4 regions of the Paenibacillus sp. FSL H8-0048 genome follow, and region 1 is predicted to be linked to each of the others. Evidence: riboswitches for the same ligand, from Rfam matches in the RefSeq annotation. Region 1 holds a riboswitch; each other region holds the start of a gene.
The links. Region 1 has a riboswitch for thiamine pyrophosphate ahead of thiC (phosphomethylpyrimidine synthase ThiC). Riboswitches for the same ligand answer to the same signal wherever they lie in the genome.
Positions count from the first base shown of each region.

Region 1 (5,600 bases):
CTTTGAAGAGGCGGAGCGTTCGCTGGTCACTTACTTGGAAGAGGATGCTAACGGCGAGTTCATGACCGAATCCGAAGAACTGATGGAGCTGCTGCAATATGAGCTGAACCGGCCTGCTCCGCTGGTGCGTATCCGCAGCCGTGAGGGAGTCGTAGAGCATGACCGGGCGCGCAGTCTGCTGGAGGAGGGCAAGTTTCCTCAGGCTGTAGAGCTGCTGGAGGAGATCACTGCGGGCACCCCGGATTTTTTGGCTGCGCACAATAATTTGGCACTCGCCCATTTCTATATGGGCCGGTTCGCCAAGGCGAAGGAATGTCTCAACGAGGTATTGAAGCAGGACCCCGGCAATCTGCATGCTCTGTGCAATATGGCCATCTTCCTGCAGTATGCAGGGGACAAGGAGCAGCTTGAGACGCTGCTGGGGACGCTTGAAGCAACGGTGCCGTTCCATCAGGAGCATGTATTCAAAATGGCTACAACTATGGGTATCCTGGGCCGGCATACCGCTGCTTACAGCCATTTCCGCCGTCTGCTGAAGGACGAGGAGGTCGCCGCAGACGCCGGCCTGTATCATTACTGCGCGGCAGCGGCATGCAATAGCGGAAGACATGATGAGGCGCTGCGCTGCTGGAGACAGGCAGCCAAGCTGGACCCTGCTTCCGCTGTCCCGGCGTTCTTCCTGTCCCAGCTCCAGCAGGCCCGGGCAGAAGGACACCCTATGCCTTCTGTCAGCTATAATTATCAGCTGCCCTTCCAGGAGCAGCTGAAGCAGTGGAAGGGGAATACGGGCAGGTTCACTGAAGAAGTGCGGAATAATCCGCTGCTGCGGGCCTCGTTCTTCTGGGCACTGCGCTACGGCGATTCCGCTACGAAGCTTCAGGTGACCGAGGCGCTCCGCTGGATTGAGGACGAAGAGATGTCCGAGGTGCTGCGCGGGGTTCTGGAGCAGGAGCCGCTGCAGGAGGACCGACTGCAGGAGGCGGCGTTATTCAGCCTTCAGCGGCTGATCGGGGAGAACCTGAATGAAGCCGGCGGTTCGCCCGGCGAAGAGCAGGAGCCTGCGGCTGCTCCCGGACCCAAGGGGATACTGCCCGGAACCGGCGGCTTCTCGCCGTCCACTACCCGTATTTGAAGCTACTTTTGTTCTAAGACACACACCTACTTGTAAGGAGGCCAATGTAATGTACAAAACGATTGTAATCGGAACAGGCCCGGCAGGGCTGACTGCCGCGATTTATCTGGCGCGTGCGAATCTGAGCCCGCTGGTAATTGAAGGCTTGCAGCCTGGGGGACAACTGACAACGACGACAGAAGTGGAGAACTTTCCAGGCTTCCCTGAAGGGATTCTGGGTCCTGACCTGATGGACAATATGCGCAAGCAGGCGGAACGCTTTGGCGCTGAATTCAAGAACGGCTGGGTGGAGTCGGTGGACTTCTCACAGCGCCCGTTCAAGGTAACCGTGGACGGGATGGGTGTACTGGAAGCAGAGTCCGTTATTATTTCAACCGGGGCTTCTGCAAGATATCTGGGCATCCCGGGCGAGCAGGAGAATGTGGGACGCGGGGTCAGCACCTGTGCGACCTGTGACGGCTTCTTTTTCCGTAATAAAAAGATTGTCGTCGTCGGCGGCGGAGACTCCGCCATGGAGGAAGCCAGCTTCCTGACCCGCTTTGCGTCCAGCGTAACGCTGGTTCACCGCCGTCCTGAGCTGCGTGCCTCGAAGATCATGCAGGACAGGGCCCGTGACAACAGCAAGGTAGCCTGGGCCTTGAACCGCACACCTGTTGAGGTAACAGTAGGAGAGACCGGAGTGAAGGGCCTTACAGTGCTTAATAATGAGACAGGTCAGACAGAGCTGGTAGAGGCAGACGGTGTGTTCGTAGCCATTGGACACACGCCGAACACAGCCTTCTTGGGCGGGCAGATCAATACGGATGCTAACGGCTATATCGTGGTGAACCCGGGTACCACCGAGACCAATATCCCTGGTGTATTCGCCTGCGGTGATGTGCAGGATACCCGTTACCGTCAAGCGATATCGGCAGCGGGAACCGGCTGTATGGCCGCCATGGATGCCGAGAAGTTCCTGGAAGGCACGATGGTGCACGACTGGAGCGAATCGCTGGACAAATAACGGGTTTACAAGAATTACCCGCACAGGTAAAATGTATTTAATTAGATAAGATACCCACTAGGGGAGCCTGAATAGGCTGAGACGGGAAAATTGAATTTCCGGACCCTTGAACCTGATCTGGATTATACCAGCGTAGGAAAGTGGAGTCGGACCTTTTTTGAATACAGTCTTATTTGGCTGTTCCTTTAATAAAGCCGCTCCAGGTGGAGCGGCTTTTTGATTTGTAAGAATCTATAGATTCTTCAGCTCAATCTGCTGCGTAACCTCTTATCTGATGATTGTACAGAACGAAGAGGAGGAGATTGAAATGACAGGAACGGGTAAGAACGAAGAGGTGGATCTGTCCGGATTCCCCGCAAGCCGTAAAGTGTATGTGGAGGGCTCACGCCCGGATATCCGGGTTCCGATGCGGGAGATCAGCCTTAGCAGAACCGAAGGCGTTGCCGGGGAAGAGGAGAATGCTCCGCTGCGTGTCTATGACACAAGCGGTATTTACACGGATGCCGCAGAGGAGACAGATATTAGGAGGGGGCTGCCGCCGCACCGTTCAAGCTGGATCGCGGAGCGCGGTGATTCGGAGGAATACACCGGAAGGGCGGTCCGGCCGGAGGATAATGGAATCCGCAGAGACGGGACTGCCGCTGAAGCTTGTCCAGGACTGAGCAGGAATCCCCGGCGGGCCTATACAGGCTGTAATGTGACCCAGCTGCATTATGCAAGGCAAGGGATCATCACGCCGGAAATGGAGTATATTGCGATCCGGGAGAATATCCGGCCGGAGTTCGTAAGGGATGAAGTGGCTGCGGGCCGTGCTATTATTCCGGCCAATATCAATCACCCGGAGAGTGAGCCGATGATTATCGGCCGTAGCTTCCTGGTGAAGATCAATGCGAACATCGGAAATTCTGCGGTCACTTCTTCTATAGAAGAGGAAGTGGAGAAGATGCGCTGGGCAACCCGCTGGGGGGCTGACACCATTATGGATCTCTCCACCGGCTCCAAGATCCATACTACCCGGGAGTGGATTATCCGCAATTCTCCTGTGCCGGTCGGTACAGTGCCCTTATACCAGGCGCTGGAGAAGGTGAACGGCATAGCCGAGAACTTAACCTGGGAGCTCTACCGTGACACCCTGATTGAACAGGCGGAGCAGGGGGTGGATTACTTCACTATTCATGCAGGGGTGCTGCGGCGCTATATTCCGCTTACTGCCCGGAGAATGACCGGCATCGTATCCCGGGGCGGTTCGATTATGGCCGCCTGGTGCCTGGCCCATCAGCAGGAGAACTTTCTGTACACACACTTCGAAGATATATGTGAGATTATGAAGACGTATGATGTGGCCTTCTCTCTGGGGGATGGCCTGCGTCCCGGCTCTATCGCCGATGCCAATGACGAAGCTCAGTTCGCCGAGCTGGAGACGCTGGGAGAGCTGACGCTGCTAGCCTGGAAGCACGATGTTCAGGTCATGGTCGAAGGTCCGGGGCATGTGCCGCTGCACAAGATTAAGGAGAATATGGACAAGCAGCTTGAGATTTGCCGGGAAGCTCCTTTCTATACGCTTGGGCCGCTGACTACGGATATTGCACCCGGCTATGATCACATCACATCGGCCATCGGAGCAGCGATGATCGGGGGGCTCGGAACGGCGATGCTGTGCTATGTCACTCCTAAGGAGCATTTAGGCCTGCCTGACAAGAATGATGTGCGCGAAGGAGTCATTACCTATAAAATTGCTGCACATGCCGCAGACCTCGCCAAGGGGCATCCGGGAGCGCAGGACCGGGACAATGCCCTGTCCAAGGCGCGGTTCGAGTTCCGCTGGCGCGACCAGTTCCATCTCTCCCTCGACCCGGAAAGGGCGCTCGCGTATCATGATGAGACCCTTCCTTCGGAGGGGGCCAAGCAAGCGCATTTCTGCTCGATGTGCGGCCCTAAATTCTGCAGCATGCGGATTTCGCATGATATCCGTAATTTCCATAGGGTGGAGCAAATTACTGTAACTTAGCTGCTAATACAGCGGAATCATAACATTCTTAGGCTATCCCCCAAGCTGAGTGGCTTGCGGGGATAGTCTTTTTGTAGTTAGTGATTACAATCACAATCCACCCCTGTACCCTATGCTAAGCTGAAGTTGAGAAGAATTCTCATTAGTGAGGTGTGCAAAAGGATGAGCATAGCGTTGAAGCTGGATGAATCGGTCTTTGAGCTGGTAACCAGGCACCCGGAAATTGTTGAGATCATGGTGGAGCTGGGTTTTCGTGATATTGCGAAGCCTGGAATGCTGCAGACTGCAGGACGATTCATGACCCTGTCCAAAGGAATGAAATTAAAGAAAATAGAGCTGGAAACCGTTCGGCTGGCCTTTCAGCGGCATGGTTTCGAGATTATAGAATAGAAGGGGAGATTACGATGAGCGAACTGATTAATAACCGCGAGGTCGATATTCCGGAACAGACGCGCCGCCAGGCTATGCTGAGAGAGATCATCAAGGAGCTGCATGCAGGCAAAAGCGTGGAGGAGGTTAAGGCGCGTTTTGAAGAGGCGGTAGGCGATGTTACGGTGGAGGAAATCTCCGCCATGGAGCACTCCCTGATGACCGAGGAAGGCATTCCGGTAGAGGAAGTACAGCGCCTCTGCTCCGTGCATACGGCCATTTTCAAAGGCTCAATTGAACAGATTCACCGTTCTTCTAAGCCTGAGGAGCAGCCCGGTCATCCCGTGCATACGTTCAAGCTGGAGAACCGCGAGATCGAGCGTCTGGTCAACTTCCGGCTGGAGCTGCATGCGGATAAGTTCAAGAAAAACGCCAGCGATGAGATTATTTTCAAGCTGCTGGAGGACCTGAGTCTGCTGCTCGATCTCGACAAGCATTACAGCCGCAAGGAGAATCTCCTGTTCCCTTACCTGGAGAAGTACGGCATTTACGGTCCTACGAAGGTAATGTGGGGAGTCGATGACGGAATCCGCAATATGATCAAGGAAGCCAAGAAGGCGCTTAGCGCCTATAACGGGGACAGCGGGCAAATTATAGCCGCACTTGAAGAGATTATTAAGGAAGTCAATGAGATGATCTTCAAGGAAGAGAATATTCTGCTCCCGATGGCGCTGGATAAGCTGACTGAGGATGAGTGGGTCAAAATTGCCCGTGAAAGCGATGAAATCGGCTTCTGCCTGACTGCGCCTGAACGGGAATGGATACCGGAACGTGCAGCGGAGCCAGAGGGCGCCGATGTTCCGGCGGGAGAAGGGGAAGGCCTGTCTCCGCAGGGCTTCATCCGGTTCGAGACCGGACTACTGTCGCTCCACCAGCTGGAGACGCTGATGAATCATCTGCCGGTGGATCTCACCTTTATCGATGAGAACGATGTCGTCCGCTATTTCTCGCATGGCAAGGAACGGATCTTCGCCCGGACGAAGGCTGTCATCGGCCGCACCGTGCAGAACTGCCATCCGCCGCAAAGC
Region 1 is NZ_JBBODF010000001.1:4,456,317-4,461,916, reverse strand. It holds gene NSU18_RS18895 (tetratricopeptide repeat protein) at 1-1,132, shown strand, start outside; gene trxB (thioredoxin-disulfide reductase) at 1,182-2,135, shown strand; TPP riboswitch at 2,185-2,291, shown strand; gene thiC (phosphomethylpyrimidine synthase ThiC) at 2,443-4,143, shown strand; gene NSU18_RS18880 (DUF1858 domain-containing protein) at 4,306-4,533, shown strand; gene NSU18_RS18875 (DUF438 domain-containing protein) at 4,548-5,600, shown strand, end outside.

Region 2 (5,600 bases), 3.2 Mb from region 1:
GAGCGACTGGCCGGCTTTTTTACCCCTCAGATCAGCGAAGGTCTTGATATCCTGATTATCTTCAGGAACGATCAGCACAGCCTTGGAGACAATATACGGATCGGAGAAATCATATTTCACTTTACGCTCATCGGTAATGGAGACTTCATTGAAGATCACATCGAAGCGCTTCGCATCCATCCCGGCAAAAATTCCGTCCCACTGTGTCTCAATGAACTCCGGCTTCACACCCAAACGCTTGGTCACTTCCTCGGCAATCTCGACATCGAAGCCCGTCAGCTTGCCGTCCGCATCATGGAAGGTGAACGGTGCGTAGGTTCCTTCTGTTCCGATGCGCAGCTTGCCGCTGGCTTTGACGGCCTCCAGACTATTCTGCTGCCCGGAAGCTGCGCCCTCTGTAGCCGCTGCCGTAGGTTCAGCCCCGGTATTGCCGCCCGTTGCTGTCTTGTCATTATTGTTGCTTCCGCAAGCCGCAGCCGTGACTATGGTCAGGAGCAGCATAATAGTCAGACTAAGTTTTTTCATTCGATGAATCCCCTCTCGTATCTTCTTTATAGACACCGTATATTGATTTCCCATAGCTTAGCTTGCCCCAAATTCTGCTCCTGCAACACAAAAAGCGACCCTCCCGGAAAAGGAGAATCGCTGCTCTATGGACAACATAAGCTCTGCTTCTATATGGGTATTACTATACGTGCATGATTTCTGGCGTTGCCTTCTCCTTAGAACGTTCTGTTCCAGAATGGCGGCCCCGGCGCAGCAGCAGTCCAAGGACCGCACCGCCAAGCGCGACAAACATCATAATGTGGAACGTGTCCGCGAAGCCCTGCGATAATACGGTTTGCTTAGCCAGCAGCAACGCTTGCTGTGAAGCGCCTGCGGAACTTTTCCCGGCAGCCGCCGCCGCTTCCTGCATCTCTATGCCACGCGCCGTTGTTCTTGCGGTCAGAATGGTAACCAGCGTCGAAACGGCCAGCGAAGTAATTACCTGCTGCATCGAGTTCGTCAGCGAGGTTACCCGGTTCACCAGGTGGCTAGGCGCCTTGTTGAGCAGATGCGTGTTCATCGGCATCATCATCATCCCCATGCCCGCCCCGCACATGATCAGCGGAAGGATCAGGTCCCGGCTCTGCGTGGTAAGGTCTACATGCGAATACTGGAATAACGCCCCGGAGACCAGACTAAGGCCGCAGACCACGAGCCAGCGCACACCGATCCGGTCGAACAGTATCCCGGCAATCGGCATCATCAGCCCGGAAGCGATCGCTTGCGGCAGCAGCGTCAGACCGGTATCAAATGCACCGAAGCCGCGGGCCTGTTGCAGAAATTGCGGGAGCAGGAATAACGCGCCGTATAAGCCGAACTGGGCGATCCACTGCACGATGATTCCTGTCGTGAAATCTACGGACTTCAGAATCCGCAGCTCCAGCAGCGGTGTCTTGGAGCGCAGCTCTGCGATGACAAAAGCGATCAGCGCCACAGCGCCCAGCAGCAGCCCGATCAGCGTTTTCTCGGAGGTCCAGCTCTGGGCGCCCTGGCTAACCCCGTAGGTTAACGAAGCAAAGGCCAGCGGACCCAGAACCATACCGAACTTATCCATGCCGGGCACGCTGTTCTTCGCCGCATTCGGCAGCTTGCGCAGTCCAATCAGCACCGCAATGATGCCAATTGGAATATTAATGAGAAAGATCCAGCGCCAGGAATGGTATTCAACCAGCCAGCCCGACAATACCGGACCAATAGCCGGTGCGAACAGAACGGGAATGCCCATAATGCCCATGACTACGCCAACCTTACTTTTGGGAGCAAGTCTGTACACATAGGCCATCCCGACAGGGAGCACACAGCCGCCGCCAAGTCCCTGAATGACCCGGAACACAATCAGCCATTCGGCGCTGCTTGGTGTAGCGCACAGAATCGAGCCTATCGTGAACACAATGACCGCCGTCAGGAAGACTTTCTTGGCTCCGAACCGGTCAGACAGCCAGCCTGACAACGGGATAACGGAAGCCTGAGCCAGCATATAACCCGTAACTACCCACTGCAGTGTATGCAGATCCGTCTTGAAATCCACTACCAGCCTGGACAAGGCTACATTCATTGCCGTACTGTCCAGCACAACCATAAATACGCCTGCAATAATGGCCAGCAGCGGAACCAGAATGCTGGACAGCCGGAAATCGGCTTCCTGCTTCAAGGTCTGATCCATGTCTCTTCTCCTCCTAAAGCTGTCCGCGTTCTACATTGACCTGCGGGCAGATTGTTCTATATAATGAGTGAACGGACAACTGTCCGTAATTGCAATTCATAGTCTACGGACAATTGTCCGTTGTGTCAATTCTTTTATTTGTTTTTCTGTAAATCACTGATTCATTTCTGAAAGGGGTCCTCATGAACAAGCCAGACACCGATGCTGCACTGCTTCCTCCGTCAGCTCCGCAAGCCATAGAATCCTCCCCTCCGGAGTCCGCCGATCCTTATGTACAGCGGATTCTTGAAGCTGCCCGCCAGTTATTCACCGAGAGCGGACTTGAGGCGGTCAGCATGTACAGCATTGCCAAGCGGGCAGGTATAGGGCAAGGCTCCCTGTACCGCCGTTTCACGGACAAGGGTGAGATCTGTTCTGCCCTGCTGAAGGGCAGCGCAGATCAATTCCTGTCCAGTCTGGAGCAGCAGGTCGCTGCCAGTGCCGGTGAAGCTCCGGCGCTAGCTCAGCTGCAGAGCAGCATTGAGCAGATTGCCGATTTCATTGAGCAATATGCCGAGCTGCTGAATATGATCAAAGCCGAGTTCACCGGCAAGAAGCAGCTGACCCAGTTTGAGCATCCTTTTTTCCAGCGGCTGGGGGTGATGATGACAGAGCTGCTGCAGCGTGCTGCGGCGGGCGGTGAGATTATTGACATTGATCCGGCCTTTGCGGCTACGGCCTTAATCTCTGTCCTCAGTCCCGATCTGTACCTGTATGAGCAGAAGCGGCACCACTCCTCCAAGCTGGACATCTCCAGGGGCATCGTCGCTTTGTTCGTGACCGGACTGGCAAAACGCTGACCGCCTGCTCTTTACAAGAGGGGAATTTGTGGTATATTAAGTAGCAATTACGAATTCAATAGCAGCATTATTCACTAGGGGAGTCGGCCGACTGAGACGGAGCTTAAGCTCCGGACCCTTTGAACCTGATCTGGATCATACCAGCGGAGGGAAGTGGAGCAGAATGTATCAGTGGTTCCCGTCACAGGGCCGCAGCTGACTGTACCTTCCGCCCCATTCATTGCCTCCGGGAATGAATGGGGCTTTTTGGTGTTCAGCGCAGTAAATATTTCAATCCGAGGAGGCTTCATACATAGTCTTATGATCAACATTAGCAATCTGTCCTATGCCTTCGGGACCGGTTCATCCCGGACCCCCGTCTTCTCAGGGCTATCCATGAATGTGCAGCGCGGCGAATTCATATCTGTCGTAGGCGGAAGCGGATGCGGCAAAAGCACCTTGTTCAAAATCATCGCCGGTCTGCTGGAGCCCGGCAGCGGCAGGATTATGCTGAACGGAGCCGAGTCCGCTGCAGCAGCGAAGAGACTGGGCAGTGTCGCCTACATGCCGCAGCAGGATCTCCTCCTACCCTGGCGGACCGTAATGGACAATTGTCTGCTGCCCTGGGAGCTCAAGCGCAGCCGTCCCAAAGCAGCCGCTATGGCCGAGATCCGCACCCTGCTGCAGCGCTTCGGCCTTGACGGGACCGAAGGAGCTTATCCGCAGGAGTTGTCCGGCGGAATGCGCCAACGTGTGGCTGTCCTCCGCACCGTGGCGGCCGGGAATGACCTGCTGCTGCTGGATGAGCCGTTCGGGGCGCTTGATGCCATTACGAAGCGCTCGCTGCAGCGCTGGCTGCTGGAGTTATGGGCGGAGCTGGACAAGACAGTGCTGTTCATCACCCATGATCTGGAGGAGGCGCTCCTGCTTAGTGACAGAATCTATCTAATGACTGGCCGGGAGGGCAGCGGTATGCAGGAATTCTCAACCGCCCTCCCCCGTCCGCGCCATCACAGTCTGAACTATGAACCGCAGTTCGCCGCCCTGCGCCAGGAATTGGAGCTGAAGCTATATGAGAACCGCCGCCCCTAGAAGATTGCTCCAGCATTACGCTCCAGCAGTCCTTCTCGCTCTGCTGACGCTTGCGGTCTGGGAGACTGTAGCCTGCCTGGGGCTGGCTCCTCCCTTCATCCTTCCGGCTCCGTCCGCCATCTGCAAGGCCTTACTGGAGGAACGCCGCTTGTTATTCGGGGTGCATCTGCCTGCTACACTGCTGGAGGTACTCACAGGCTTCGCATTGTCGGTGATTTGCGGCAGCCTGCTGGGAATCGCCATGCACCTGTTCAGTCCGCTGGCCAAGGCGCTGTATCCGCTGCTGATTATCAGCCAGACGGTTCCGCTGATCGCCCTCTCGCCCCTGTTCATCATGTGGTTCGGCTACACCTTATGGAGCAAGGTCGCCGTTGTCTTCCTGACCGCTTTCTTTCCGGTGGTCATTGGCACCTATGATGGCTTGTCCAAGAATACAGACGCCTACCGGGAGCTGCTGCTGACGTACGGCGCGAACCGCTGGCAGATTCTAAGGAAGGTGGGCGTTCCGCTGGCTTTGCCCTCTTTTTTCTCCGGTCTAAAGCTGTCGGCAGTGTACTGTGTGATTGGCGCAACGATCGGGGAATGGCTTGGGGGCAGCGAAGGGCTGGGCTATTTCAGCCGCAGAATGGCCGGGAATCTCCAGACCGCCAAGATGTTCGCTGCTGTTGTCTTGTTATCTATACTCGGTATCCTGCTGTTTCTGGCAGTCGCCGCGCTGGAGAAGTTTATTCTGAAGAAAAGAGGACGTTATTCATGACTACTATCCGCTATACCCGTTATCTGTACCATGCAATCTCAAGGCCAGCCATGCTGCTGTCCGTTCTGCTGCTCTGTATGCTGCCTGTCCTGGCAGGCTGCGCCAATACGAATAGTCCGGCGGCCTCCGGCTCTCCGGCTGTTACTACCGCCACCTCTGGGGCAGGGGCTGAGGCTAAAGATGGAGCCCATAAACTTACGATTATGCTAGACTGGTACCCCAATGCTGTTCACTCTTTTTTGTACGCGGCAGAGGCTGAAGGTTATTTCGCTGCGGAAGGTCTGGAAGTTGAGATTCAGATGCCGGCCGATACCAATGATGCACTGAAGCTGGTGGCGGCGGGAAAGGTGGATCTGGCACTCAGCTATCAGCCGCAGGTATTGATGGCACGTGGCGAGCAGATTCCGGTCAAGTCGATCGCTGCGCTGGTGCGCCACCCGATGAATCATCTCATGGTAGCCGCAGACAGCGGCATTACCCGCCCGGGAGAGCTGTCAGGCAGACAAGCCGGATATTCCTCCGTTCCGTTATATGAAGCGATGCTGAATACGATGGTCAAGAGCGACGGCGGAGACCCTTCCTCCCTCAAGCTGGTGGATGTCGGCTTTGAGCTGATTCCTGCTCTCTCTACCGGGCGGGTAGATGGAATTATGGGCGGGTTCATCAATCATGAGCAGCTGATTCTGGAGCAGGAAGGCCATCCGGTCCGCTCCTTCAATCCCGT
Region 2 is NZ_JBBODF010000001.1:1,266,213-1,271,812, forward strand. It holds gene NSU18_RS05550 (amino acid ABC transporter substrate-binding protein) at 1-525, opposite strand, end outside; gene NSU18_RS05555 (DHA2 family efflux MFS transporter permease subunit) at 689-2,209, opposite strand; gene NSU18_RS05560 (TetR/AcrR family transcriptional regulator) at 2,392-3,048, shown strand; TPP riboswitch at 3,115-3,217, shown strand; gene NSU18_RS05565 (ABC transporter ATP-binding protein) at 3,349-4,119, shown strand; gene NSU18_RS05570 (ABC transporter permease) at 4,100-4,876, shown strand; gene NSU18_RS05575 (ABC transporter substrate-binding protein) at 4,873-5,600, shown strand, end outside.
Region 2: another riboswitch for thiamine pyrophosphate. It lies ahead of NSU18_RS05565 (ABC transporter ATP-binding protein); the one in region 1 lies ahead of thiC (phosphomethylpyrimidine synthase ThiC).

Region 3 (5,600 bases), 340 kb from region 1:
ATTCCTCCGGCACAAGGCACAATGCGGAAAGCCGCAGCAGAAAGAGCCCCTTATGAACCTTGAAGGTTCCTAAGAGGCCCGGATTGCCGGACTATATACTTAAGACTGCCATACCCCATGCCCGCCGTTCTTGCCCATATATTCAATCCGTGAAGGTGACAGCTCAAGAATGACATAATCGGGATCATCCGGCCCCTTGAACCATTTCTCCAGGGACTCATTCCATACCTTAGAGCGCAAGCTGTCGTCCTTCGTTACAGCAACCGTTGCTTCGATCTCCAGTACATCCTTGCCGCCGCCCTGTTCATAGCCGAGCAAGAGACAAGCATTCGGATTATCCTGAAGCTCTTCTACCTTATGAGTCTTGCGGTTAGTTGCCAGATAGATGGACAGCCCGTCATGAAATACTGCCATATAACGCACTTTAGGCTTGTTACCGGCCTCAATCGTGCCGAAGGAACCGAACCTGTTGTCGTCCAGCACCTGTATGATTGTTTTCTCCAGCTCTTTGTTGTCCATTGACGTCACAGCTCCCTTCAAATTCATGTGAATATTAAGTTTATATTCACGTCCACGGTTTGGATTTATGATTAACCTGTGCCTAATATAGTGTACCCTTCCCGTTCATTCTGAATCCCGCCATCTGTTCATAAATTGATTAATAAGGAGTCTTATCCTTGAAAAAACTAATCTGGACCGGCTGGTCCATGGATCATCTGCAGATCGCCCAGACCTCGGGACTTTTGGCCGCTTGTGCCGCGCTGTTATTCGTGCTGAGCGTGACCGCTTGGAGAATAGGGTAAATGTAAACTACAAGGTCCATATTCTGTGAATAAGGATGGAACCCACACATGGCTGAACTGCATTCTGAGCCCACTTTGCATACCGCCTTACTGCAATTCATTTTCCCCTTTTCAATTAAGGCGGAAGTCGATCAAGAGCTGATTGAGAGCCTTCAGGAGGATGGATTTACGCGTTTTTTTCTGGAGAACAAGGAACTGGAACATGCCTATTACGGGGAGAATCACTGTGTATCCCATGAGAAAATGGAGCGCAGCTATCTTCCGTTTGCCGCCCATGTCCTGTTTCCGCGTGAGAAGGACAGGGATTCCTTCCGCCGCTTTTCCCGGGCTAACGATCTGCTGTGCGGGCTGCAAATGCCCTTCCAGACGGTTCCCTTCCGCGTGCTGTCGACCGATGTGTTCCTCTGCCCGTTCGAGCTGGGCTTCCTGACGGTAAGAGTCGCTATTGAGGAGGAGAATCTCCCCTTCAGCATGGTGCTGGAATTCGCCGACCGCTTCCGCAATCTGGAGGATGTAAGTGTTCAGGATGAGCATACTTTCATTCATTGTCATCAGAAGTCTTTTGCCCGGGTGGAGGATTTCGTGTTCAGGCATCTGGCAGCCGGGCTTGAGCCGTATCTCGATCCTGCGGAGACGAACGGCAATTATTTCGAGACCCTGCCCTTCTTCGTCGATGAACGGATGCTGGTGCAGGCCTTCTACGGCGTTAATCTCCCGGAGGACGAGGAAGAGATCAGTGTCGAGCTGCTCTACCGGGCCTCCCAGGTGGACGGTCTGAACATCGACGGCAGCCCCTATATGAGTGCGAGTGATCCGGACTATATCAAGCAGTACACCCGGGAGCACTGCTATAGCCGCTGGGGGCCGGACACCTACTACATGACCAATGAGCAGACCTTCTGCTGCGTGAGCCGGGCGAGGCCGGAGATTGCCGCAGGCTTGATCAGCCAGATGTACGGCGAGTATTATTACGGAATGCTGCTGAGTATTTTCCACAAAATCGTGCTGCTGAAGCTCGCCAACCTCCACTCCCGGCTGCGCATCAACCACGATAACGACGAGATTGAGAATCTGATCTTCCTGATCAACAAATTCTCGGCCAAATTCTACTTCCTGGAGCTGATTTCGCAGTCGCAGGGACGTGAGATTTTTTTTCAGCTGCGTAAGGTGTATGGCAATGATGCCCTGTTCGATGAGGTGAAAATGACGCTGAATGACCTGTTCCAGTATCAGGACAAATTCCAGGCCAAACGGCGGGATACGCTCCTGATGGTGCTCACCGTGTTCACGGTCATCAGCGGGATTTACGGGATGAATCAGGTGATCGAGGATCTGAAGGGACAGATTGACTGGAGCAAAATGCTGGAGTACTCCGCGTTCGAGTATCTGGCTCTGTTCCTGACCTTCTCGGGGATCACCGTCAGTATCGGCCTAACGGTAAGAGAGATCTGGAACGGCATCCGCAGCCGCCGCAAGAAGCGGCATTATACGAGGGATTAAGATATGAGGGTGGACAACGGCGGGACTGCCGTCTATAATACACCGTAAGAACATAGCAATACCCGTGAACTTTATAGAACCAGGGGTGCTGGAATTGGCCGGCTGAGATTGTATCCCACAAGATACTGACCCTTATACCTGATCTGGATAATGCCAGCGTAGGAATCTTCATTCGGCACAGTGCCCCTAAGCGGTACTGAAGCTGAAGTCCCCTCACGCAAGTCACTGGCGTCCCGATCTTCGGGACGCTTTTTTGATTCTAAGGATGTACAGGAATACGGTTTCTGTAAGCTCTGAAGACCAGGGGTTGCTGGAAGGAGAGAGAAAGAGAAATGGGAGTCAAAAAAACAGCACTACTCCTGCTCAGCTCCATGCTGCTGCTTACCGTAGCAGGATGTGGCGGCGGAAACAACAGCGGCAATGCGGGGGCCAGCGCACCTGCTGCAGGAAACAGCACAGCTGCACCTGATGCAGCCGCAGCCGCACCCACGGATGCACCTAAGGCGCTAACCCAGGTTAAGATTGCCCTGGACTGGACGCCAAACACCAATCATACAGGCCTGTATGCTGCCAAGGAGCTGGGTTATTACGCAGAGGAAGGTCTCGACGTACAGATTGTACAGCCCGGCGCTGCCGGGTCCGATACGATGGTCACTTCCGGCGAAGCCCAGTTCGGCATCAGCGCCCAGGAAGCCCTGACTCTGGCCCGTCTGCAGGATGTGCCGCTGGTGTCGATTGCTGCTATCATTCAGCATAATACCTCCGGGTTCGCGGCTCCGAAGGACCGCAATATTAAGACGCCGAAGGATTTCGAAGGCAAAACGTACGGAGGCTGGGGCTCCCCTGCGGAGCAGGCTGCCATGAAAGCGATCATGGACCCCGAAGGCGGGGATGTCTCCAAGGTGAAGCTGGTGAATATCGGCGAAGCGGACTTTTTCACAGCCGTGAAGCGGGATATTGACTTCGCCTGGATCTTCTATGCCTGGACCGGTGTGGAGGCCGAGCTGCGCGGGGAGCCGCTGGATATGCTGTATCTGAAGGATTACGCTCCGCAGCTGGATTACTACACCCCGGTGCTGACGACCAGCGAGAAGGAGATCGCCGAGCATCCTGAAGTGGTGAAGGCCTTCCTGAAGGCTACGTCGAAGGGCTATCAGTACGCTATCGATAACCCGGAAGAAGCTGCGACGGTCCTGTCGGACGCTGTACCAGACCTTGATCCCAAGCTGGTGCTGGCCAGCCAGAAATGGCTTAGCCCGAAATACAAAGACGACGCCCCGCGCTGGGGGGAGCAGAAGCTTGAGATCTGGAAGAATTACGCCGACTGGATGTACGGCCTGAAGCTGCTGGATAAGCCGCTGGATGCGGAGAGTACGTTTACGAATGAATTTTTGCCGGAATCATAATGAACCCGCATGGCGGGAATCTTATACTTAACTTGGAGAGGAAGGATTCATCATGGCTAATACATTGCTCAGCATTCAGGTCATTCCCAAGACACCGAACAACGAGGATTCTATCCCTTATGTGGACAAGGCCATTGAGGTCATTCAGAAGTCAGGCGTGAAGCATCAGGTGAATCCGCTGGAGACCACGATGGAAGGCGAGCTGTCCGAGCTGCTGGATATTGTGCGTGACATGCATGAGGCGCTGATCGCCTCCGGCAGTCCGAGTGTCATCTCACAGATCAAGGTCGCCCATAACCCGGGCGGCATCAGCATGGACAAGCTGACCGAGAAATACCGGCCGTGAGAAGCACCTGGAAGCTAGTGTGGCCGCCCTTTGTGGCGGTCCTCTTTTTTGTCGGGATATGGCAGCTCTCGGTCATGCTGTTTCACATCCCGGCTTACCAGCTGCCCAGCCCCGCGGATATCGCGCGTGAGTCGAAGAACAACGCCTCAGGGATCTGGGAGCACACCGCCGCCACGCTGCGGCTGACCCTGATCGGCTTCCCGGTCGGCACAGGCATCGGCCTGCTCACCGCCTTGCTGCTGCACCTGCTGCCCTGGGTCAAGCGGGCGATCTATCCGCTGCTGATCCTCAGCCAGAATGTGCCCTCCATTGCGCTTGCCCCGCTGCTGATTATCTGGTTCGGCTTCGGTCTGCTGCCCAAAATTATCCTGATCACTCTCGTCTGCTTCTTCCCCGTAGCTGTTGCAGCCATGGGCGGGCTGGCCCAAAGCGACCGGGTGATGCTGAATTATATGAAAATGGCCGGTGCGGGCAAGTGGCAGATCTTCACCCGGCTGGAGCTTCCCGGCTCCCTGCCCTCCCTGTTCTCCGGGCTCAAAATCTCCGCCACCTATGCGGTGATGGGCGCAGTGGTGGCCGAATGGATCGGCGCCGACAGAGGGATCGGCTATTATATGCTGCTGCAGAAGTCCTCTTACCGTGCGGACCGGATGTTCGTGGCCATCGCCATCATCGTGCTGCTAAGTCTCGTGTTATTCGCGCTCATTGCCCTGCTGGAGAGATGGCTGGTGCGCTGGAAGCCGCGCAAGGATGCTTAAGAAGCACGGGAAGATCATCCAAAACGGACCAACCAAAATAAAACTGAAGGAGGCTGGACGAAGTGTCTGAGCTTACGAGGATTGAACTGGAGAAGGCGAACGTAGATGGACGCCTGCGTACTCAGAGTGTGCCGCCTGCGCTTGAAGTCAGCGGCATCTCCAAGTCATTCACGCACCGCCGCCGGGAGACGCAGGTGCTGGATCAGGTATCCCTGACCGTGGAGCCGCAGGAATTCGTCTCCATTGTCGGCCCGTCCGGCTGCGGTAAAAGCACGCTGTTCCATATCATCGGCGGCCTTACGCTGCCGGATACCGGAACCGTGAGCATGGACGGCATCCCGGTGACCGGGCAGCGCGGCAAGATCAGCTATATGCCGCAGCAGCCCGCGCTGTTCCCGTGGCGCAGCACGCTCGACAACGTTCTGCTTGGCGGCGAGCTGCAGGGCGCCCCCAAGCGGGAGGCCCGCGAGGCGGCACGCCACTGGCTGGCGAAGATCGGCCTCGGCGGCTTCGAGCGGGCCTACCCGCACATGCTGTCCGGCGGCATGCAGCAGCGGGCCGCCTTCCTGCGGGCCATGCTCGCGCCGCAGGAGCTGATGCTGCTCGATGAGCCGTTCAGCGCGCTCGATGCGCTGACCCGCGAGCAGATGCAGCGCTGGCTGCTGGAGCTGTGGGAGGAGAACCGCCGCTCCGTGCTGTTCATCACCCACAACATCGAAGAAGCGCTGCTGCTCTCCACCCGCATCTACGTCTTCTCGGGGCGTCCCGGCTCCGTCCTCCACACCGT
Region 3 is NZ_JBBODF010000001.1:4,121,032-4,126,631, forward strand. It holds gene NSU18_RS17450 (pyridoxamine 5'-phosphate oxidase family protein) at 100-519, opposite strand; gene NSU18_RS17455 (hypothetical protein) at 678-803, shown strand; gene NSU18_RS17460 (hypothetical protein) at 852-2,303, shown strand; TPP riboswitch at 2,375-2,485, shown strand; gene NSU18_RS17465 (ABC transporter substrate-binding protein) at 2,636-3,709, shown strand; gene NSU18_RS17470 (thiamine-binding protein) at 3,762-4,055, shown strand; gene NSU18_RS17475 (ABC transporter permease) at 4,052-4,813, shown strand; gene NSU18_RS17480 (ABC transporter ATP-binding protein) at 4,894-5,600, shown strand, end outside.
Region 3: another riboswitch for thiamine pyrophosphate. It lies ahead of NSU18_RS17465 (ABC transporter substrate-binding protein); the one in region 1 lies ahead of thiC (phosphomethylpyrimidine synthase ThiC).

Region 4 (5,600 bases), 2.3 Mb from region 1:
AGTGTATTTCTTCCCGGAATACGCCCTCGCGGACCATGCCTAACCTGTCCAGTACCTTGATGGATGAGGTATTGTATTCATTGCACATAGCCACGACTCTGTGGGCCCTCCATTCTTTAAAAGCAAGCTTCAAGGCCAGCTGAGCCGCTTCGGTGCAGTAGCCTTGCCCCCGGTATTCAGGGAAAAGGCTGTAGCCCAGCTCCCAGCTCTCGCGCTCTTTTACATACCAGTGCAAATGCACTTCACCTGCAGGGGGTGCCTCCGGGGAGGCGAGCCGGATCACGAATTGTTTGTACCAGTCGCTATGGATTCGTTCCGCCACGGTCTTCCGGACTGCCTCCTTGTCGGTTGGAATCATATCCTCGAAGGGCCAGAGTGAGGCGTTGGTTTCAAGCGTTGTGATGAAATCGATATCGTCCGGGGTGACCGGAGAGAGTGAAATTCTTGCGTTCATTTTGCAAAACCTCCTGTTAGTATGATTTCGATCCTACAGATGTCACTATGCTGTGTTATGGTGCCGAAGCGGCCATTAACAATCCCGATGCTTGTATGATGCAGCGACGGCCGTCCGGTTCCATCGATTACCGTTCCGTTCACCAGCAAGAAGCGCTCATTTCCCATGATAGAAGCGTCCCCTCCGTTAAGGTAGTTGTCGTTCCTCACCAAGTATAGGGCTTTCCCCTTAGCGGATATAGATAATATTCTCTTTGGAAACGTTCGTTGCATACTGTACTAACGTCCCGCTAGAGGTGCCGGTGAATGAAGATTAGCTGTTTGGGCGGCTGCCAAGTGTGGTAAGTAACATAACGTACAGCCAAGCAGGCACACTGCCTGATGCATAAACACCAGACCTTAAGCCATGCTAACATGATCAATCAACATTACTGTGGACAGCGAAAGGAGAATGGATTATGCCAGACACTAACAAACAACCTGTCAAAACCCTGCCCCCGCAGGTACAGGATCAGCGCCCCGGAATTGAGAGTGAGATGAACCCGCTCCCGGAGTTTGAGACCCCGGCGTACAAGGCCGCAGGCAAGCTGCTGGGCAAGGTCGCGCTTATTACCGGAGGCGACAGCGGGATCGGGCGTGCGGTTGCCGTTCATTTTGCCAAGGAGGGCGCGGATGTGGTGATCTCCTACTTGAACGAGCATGAGGATGCGGAAGAGACCAAGCGCCAGGTGGAGCAGGAGGGCAGAAAGTGTATTCTGATCGCCGGGGACATCGGGGACGAATGCTTCTGTCAGAGCTTGATTCGTCAAACGGTTGAAGGACTCGGCAAGCTTGACATCCTAATCAACAATGCGGCGGAACAGCATCCGCAGGACCATATTGAGGACATCACAGCGGAGCAGCTGGAGCGCACGTTCCGGACGAATATTTTCTCCATGTTCTATCTGACCAAGGCAGCCATGCCTCATCTTAAAAAAGGCGCTACGATCATTAACACCACTTCCATCACGGCGTATCGCGGCAGCCCGCAGCTGCTGGACTATTCGTCCACCAAGGGAGCGATTCTCAGCTTCACCCGTTCGCTGTCGATGAATCTGGCCGATAAGGGCATCCGCGTGAACGCGGTAGCGCCCGGACCGATCTGGACCCCGCTGATTCCGTCAACCTTTGACGCGAAGAAGGTCAGTGAGTTCGGCGGCACCCAGCCGATGAAGCGCCCGGGACAGCCTGAAGAGCTGGCACCGGCGTATGTATACCTGGCCTCGGACGATTCCTCCTATGTGAGCGGACAGGTGATGCATGTGAACGGCGGCGAGGTTGTCAACGGCTGATGGGTGCGGGATGCAGATTTGTGTGCAACATATAACTTCTATTGTAAAAAGCCTAACCGCTTGCCGGCAGGCTTTTTTTCTGCGCTTGTAACTATTACAATATATTTCCGTCTATTTAGATAATTGGATATGAAAAGGGGATTGGGATGCTTAGAAAAAAAGGATTCATTCTATCGGCAGCGGGGATTTTTGTTTTTCTGGTAGTGTTCATTTATTTGACTCCTTTTGCAGGGAGACTTGTGGCAAATACAAGGTTGGAAGGATATGCAAAAAGCATTGGGATTAGAATTACACAGGAATCGCCGCCGCTACCCCTTGTTACTTCCGGTAAAACCCAAATTCCAGTTACCCAAGGCAGCTATTGCTGGGGGAATTTAGGATGTGCGGATTATACAGGAGGACAATCCATGGTACAGGGGGTTACTCCCACTGTTATAGCCTCTGGGGGGAAGATCGATGTTGCTTTTACTTATAAACCGGCACCCGATGAGGTAAACGTTCAGCAATTTGTCGATGATAAAGAAGTGCAAATTCCATTGAAGAACGGCTCTTTTAATGCTCCAAAAGAACAAGGCGTTTATTACTACGGCATATCAGCATTCTGGACAACCGAGGATGGTAAATTTTCAGAAGGGAGTTCATCTGTGGTTTTTGTAATTGAAGTAAAATCTACGAAAGAATAGCTCTAACAGGAATTATATGCTAATATACAACAAGCAAGACGAAACAACCGCATATGAACGATCACTAGGGGTGCCGCAAGGCTGAGACGGGCGTAGTTGTCCGGACCCTTTGAACCTGATCTGGTTTATACCAGCGTAGGGAAGTGGAGAACGAATATTGCAGCGGGGTACACGGCTCATCCCGGTATTCCTGCTTATATTCCAGACTGCTTCCTTATGGGAGTGGTCTTTTTTGTGTTGGCGCGCGGTTTAGAATGAGCTGGAACAGACGGGAGGGGAAAGAGTGTTGTATGAGATTCATGCGGTCTCGGACGGGCGGCTACAGCCTGAAGCGCTGGCGGAATGGGCCGTTGCGGTACATTCTATGGTGGATTATATCCATCTCCGCGAAAAAGCCATGTCCGCCCGCGAATTGCTGGCGGCGGCACAGCAGATGCTTCAGTCCGGGGTTCCGTCTTCGAAGCTGGTCATTAATGACCGGATCGATGTTGCCCTGGCCGCCGGGGCAGGCGGTGCACAGTTAGCCTGGCATAGCCTTCCGCCAGCCGCAGTGCGCGGCCTTGCACCCGGCCTGCGGATCGGCAGATCGGTCCACTCGCGGGAAGAGGCGGCGGAGGCTGGAAGGCAGGGAGCAGACTTCTGCCTCTACGGGCATGTGTTCCCTACGGCCTGCAAGCCCGGACAGCAGGCACGGGGACTTGCGCAGCTGGCCGAGGCTGTCCGCTGGAGCCGCATACCGCTGATTGCGCTCGGCGGGATTACCCCGGGCAATGCCGGAGCGGTGCTGGCTGGGGGGGCGGCTGGCATTGCGGTCATGTCGGGGATCTGCGGAGCCCCAGATCCGGTGGCAGCGGCCTTGGCCTACAGGGCAGCGGTTCACAGGGTGGCAGAGCAGTCTTGTAACCCATGAGATGGATCAAGTAAAAGGCGCGGCAGGAGGTGAACAGACATGATCGTGACCGTTAACGGGAAGAGGCACAGGCTCGAAGAGAGCTGCCGGACACTGGAGGATCTGCTGGCCCGGCCCGAGTGGGCCGGTAAGCTGGTAATTGTCGAGCTGAACGGTGAACTTGCCGGCAGAGAGGTTTATGGAGAGACACTGCTTAGCGAGGGGGACCGGGTGGAGCTGGTTCATTTTGTAGGCGGAGGCTAAACACAAAGACTTATCCCAGGAGGCGTTAAGATGCAAGATCCATTGATGATTGGCGGCGTGACTCTAACCAGTAGACTATTCATTGGCACCGGAAAATACAGCCGTAACACCCTCATTCCCGAGGTCATTACGCGATCAGGCTCACAGGTTATTACCGTTGCCCTGCGCCGGGTAGACCCGGAGAGCAGTGACAATATTGTCAGCCATATTCCTTCCCATATGACCTTGCTGCCTAATACCTCAGGTGCGCGCACCGCAGAAGAGGCGGTACGGATTGCCCGGCTGGCGAGATCGGCGGGGCTGGGCAACTGGGTGAAGATTGAGGTCATCAACGACCAGAAATATTTGCTGCCGGATAACATGGAGACGATCCGGGCGACCGAGGTCCTTGCAGCAGAGGGCTTCGTGGTGCTTCCGTACATGAGTCCTGATCTGTCCGCTGCCCTGCGGCTGAAGGCAGCGGGGGCTGCGGCTGTGATGCCGCTAGGGGCACCGATCGGGTCCAACCGCGGGCTGCAGACCAAGGAGCTGATCCGGATTCTGATCTCCGAGACGGATCTGCCGGTGATCGTGGATGCCGGAATCGGCAGACCGTCCGAGGCGGCTGAGGCGATGGAGATGGGCGCTGCTGCGGTCCTGCTCAATACAGCGATTGCCACCGCTTCAGATCCGCTGCTGATGGCAGAAGCCTTCCGCGCTGCGGTATCCGCAGGGCGCAAGGCTTATCTTGCCGGACTGGGGCCTGTAGAAGAGACGGCGGCAGCCTCTTCACCGTTGACCGGGTTCTTGGCCTGACAGATGGAATAGGGAGGAGAGGAACGGTTATGAGCTTTTATGAGACGATGACCCGGCTGGAGCAGCTTCCTTACGGGACGCTATGGAGCCGGTATACGGCAGAGGATGTGAAGCGCGCGCTTCGTGCAGAGCAAGTCGATGAAGAGGGGCTGATGGCCCTGCTGTCACCGGCAGCGGAGCCTTATCTGGAGGAGATGGCACAGAAGGCGCACCGTTTAACGCGTACGCATTTCGGCCATGTGATGCAGTTGTTCACACCTATGTATCTGGCTGATTTTTGCGTGAATCACTGCACGTATTGCAGCTTCAGTTCTATTTATGATTTTCCGCGCAAAAAACTGACGCTGGAACAGGTCGCCCGGGAAGCAGAGACCATCGCAGCCACGGGCCTGCGCCACATTCTGATACTGACCGGAGAATCCCGGAGGGACAGTCCGGCTGGTTATGTGAGAGACTGCGTGGATGTGCTGCGCGGATACTTCTCCTCCGTCAGCATTGAGGTGAATCCGCTCTCGACAGCCGAATATGCTGAGCTCAGAGAAGCCGGCGTGGACGGTCTGACGCTCTATCAGGAGGTCTACCACCAGGAGACTTATCGTACGCTGCATGTAAAAGGCCCCAAACGCGTCTACCGCAACCGGCTGGATGCTCCCGAGCGGGGCTGTGAGGCCGGCTTTCGTTCAGTAAATATCGGGGCCCTGCTCGGCATGTATGAATGGCGGCAGGAGGCGCTGGCCACTGCGCTGCATGCGAGGTATCTGCAGGACAAGTACCCGGAATGCGAAATCGGGTTGTCGACGCCCAGATTCCGTCCTTACTTAGGCGAATTCAACCCCGCAAGCGACGTAACCGACCGGGCGCTGGTGCAGATCATCCTGGCGTACCGTCTATTCCTGCCGCGCTCCGGCATCTCGCTGTCCACACGTGAGCCTGCCGCTCTGCGCGATCATCTGGTCCAGCTCGGCATCACGAAGATGTCCGCAGGGGTATCCACCGAAGTGGGCGGGCATTCCCTGGAAGGGGGAACCCCGCAGTTTGAAATCTCGGACAACCGCAGCGTGGCTGAGATGGCCGAGATGCTGCGTTCGCAAGGACTCCAGCCGGTATTCAAGGACTGGGATATCCTGTCCGAGCCGCTTGGCTTGAGTAGGCAAGCTGGTTTGGCTTAGTTTCATGTGACCAAAC
Region 4 is NZ_JBBODF010000001.1:2,201,557-2,207,156, reverse strand. It holds gene NSU18_RS09590 (GNAT family N-acetyltransferase) at 1-454, opposite strand, end outside; gene NSU18_RS09585 (hypothetical protein) at 451-621, opposite strand; gene NSU18_RS09580 (SDR family oxidoreductase) at 912-1,784, shown strand; gene NSU18_RS09575 (hypothetical protein) at 1,931-2,467, shown strand; TPP riboswitch at 2,524-2,626, shown strand; gene NSU18_RS09570 (thiamine phosphate synthase) at 2,751-3,377, shown strand; gene thiS (sulfur carrier protein ThiS) at 3,417-3,620, shown strand; gene NSU18_RS09560 (thiazole synthase) at 3,651-4,415, shown strand; gene thiH (2-iminoacetate synthase ThiH) at 4,445-5,584, shown strand.
Region 4: another riboswitch for thiamine pyrophosphate. It lies ahead of NSU18_RS09570 (thiamine phosphate synthase); the one in region 1 lies ahead of thiC (phosphomethylpyrimidine synthase ThiC).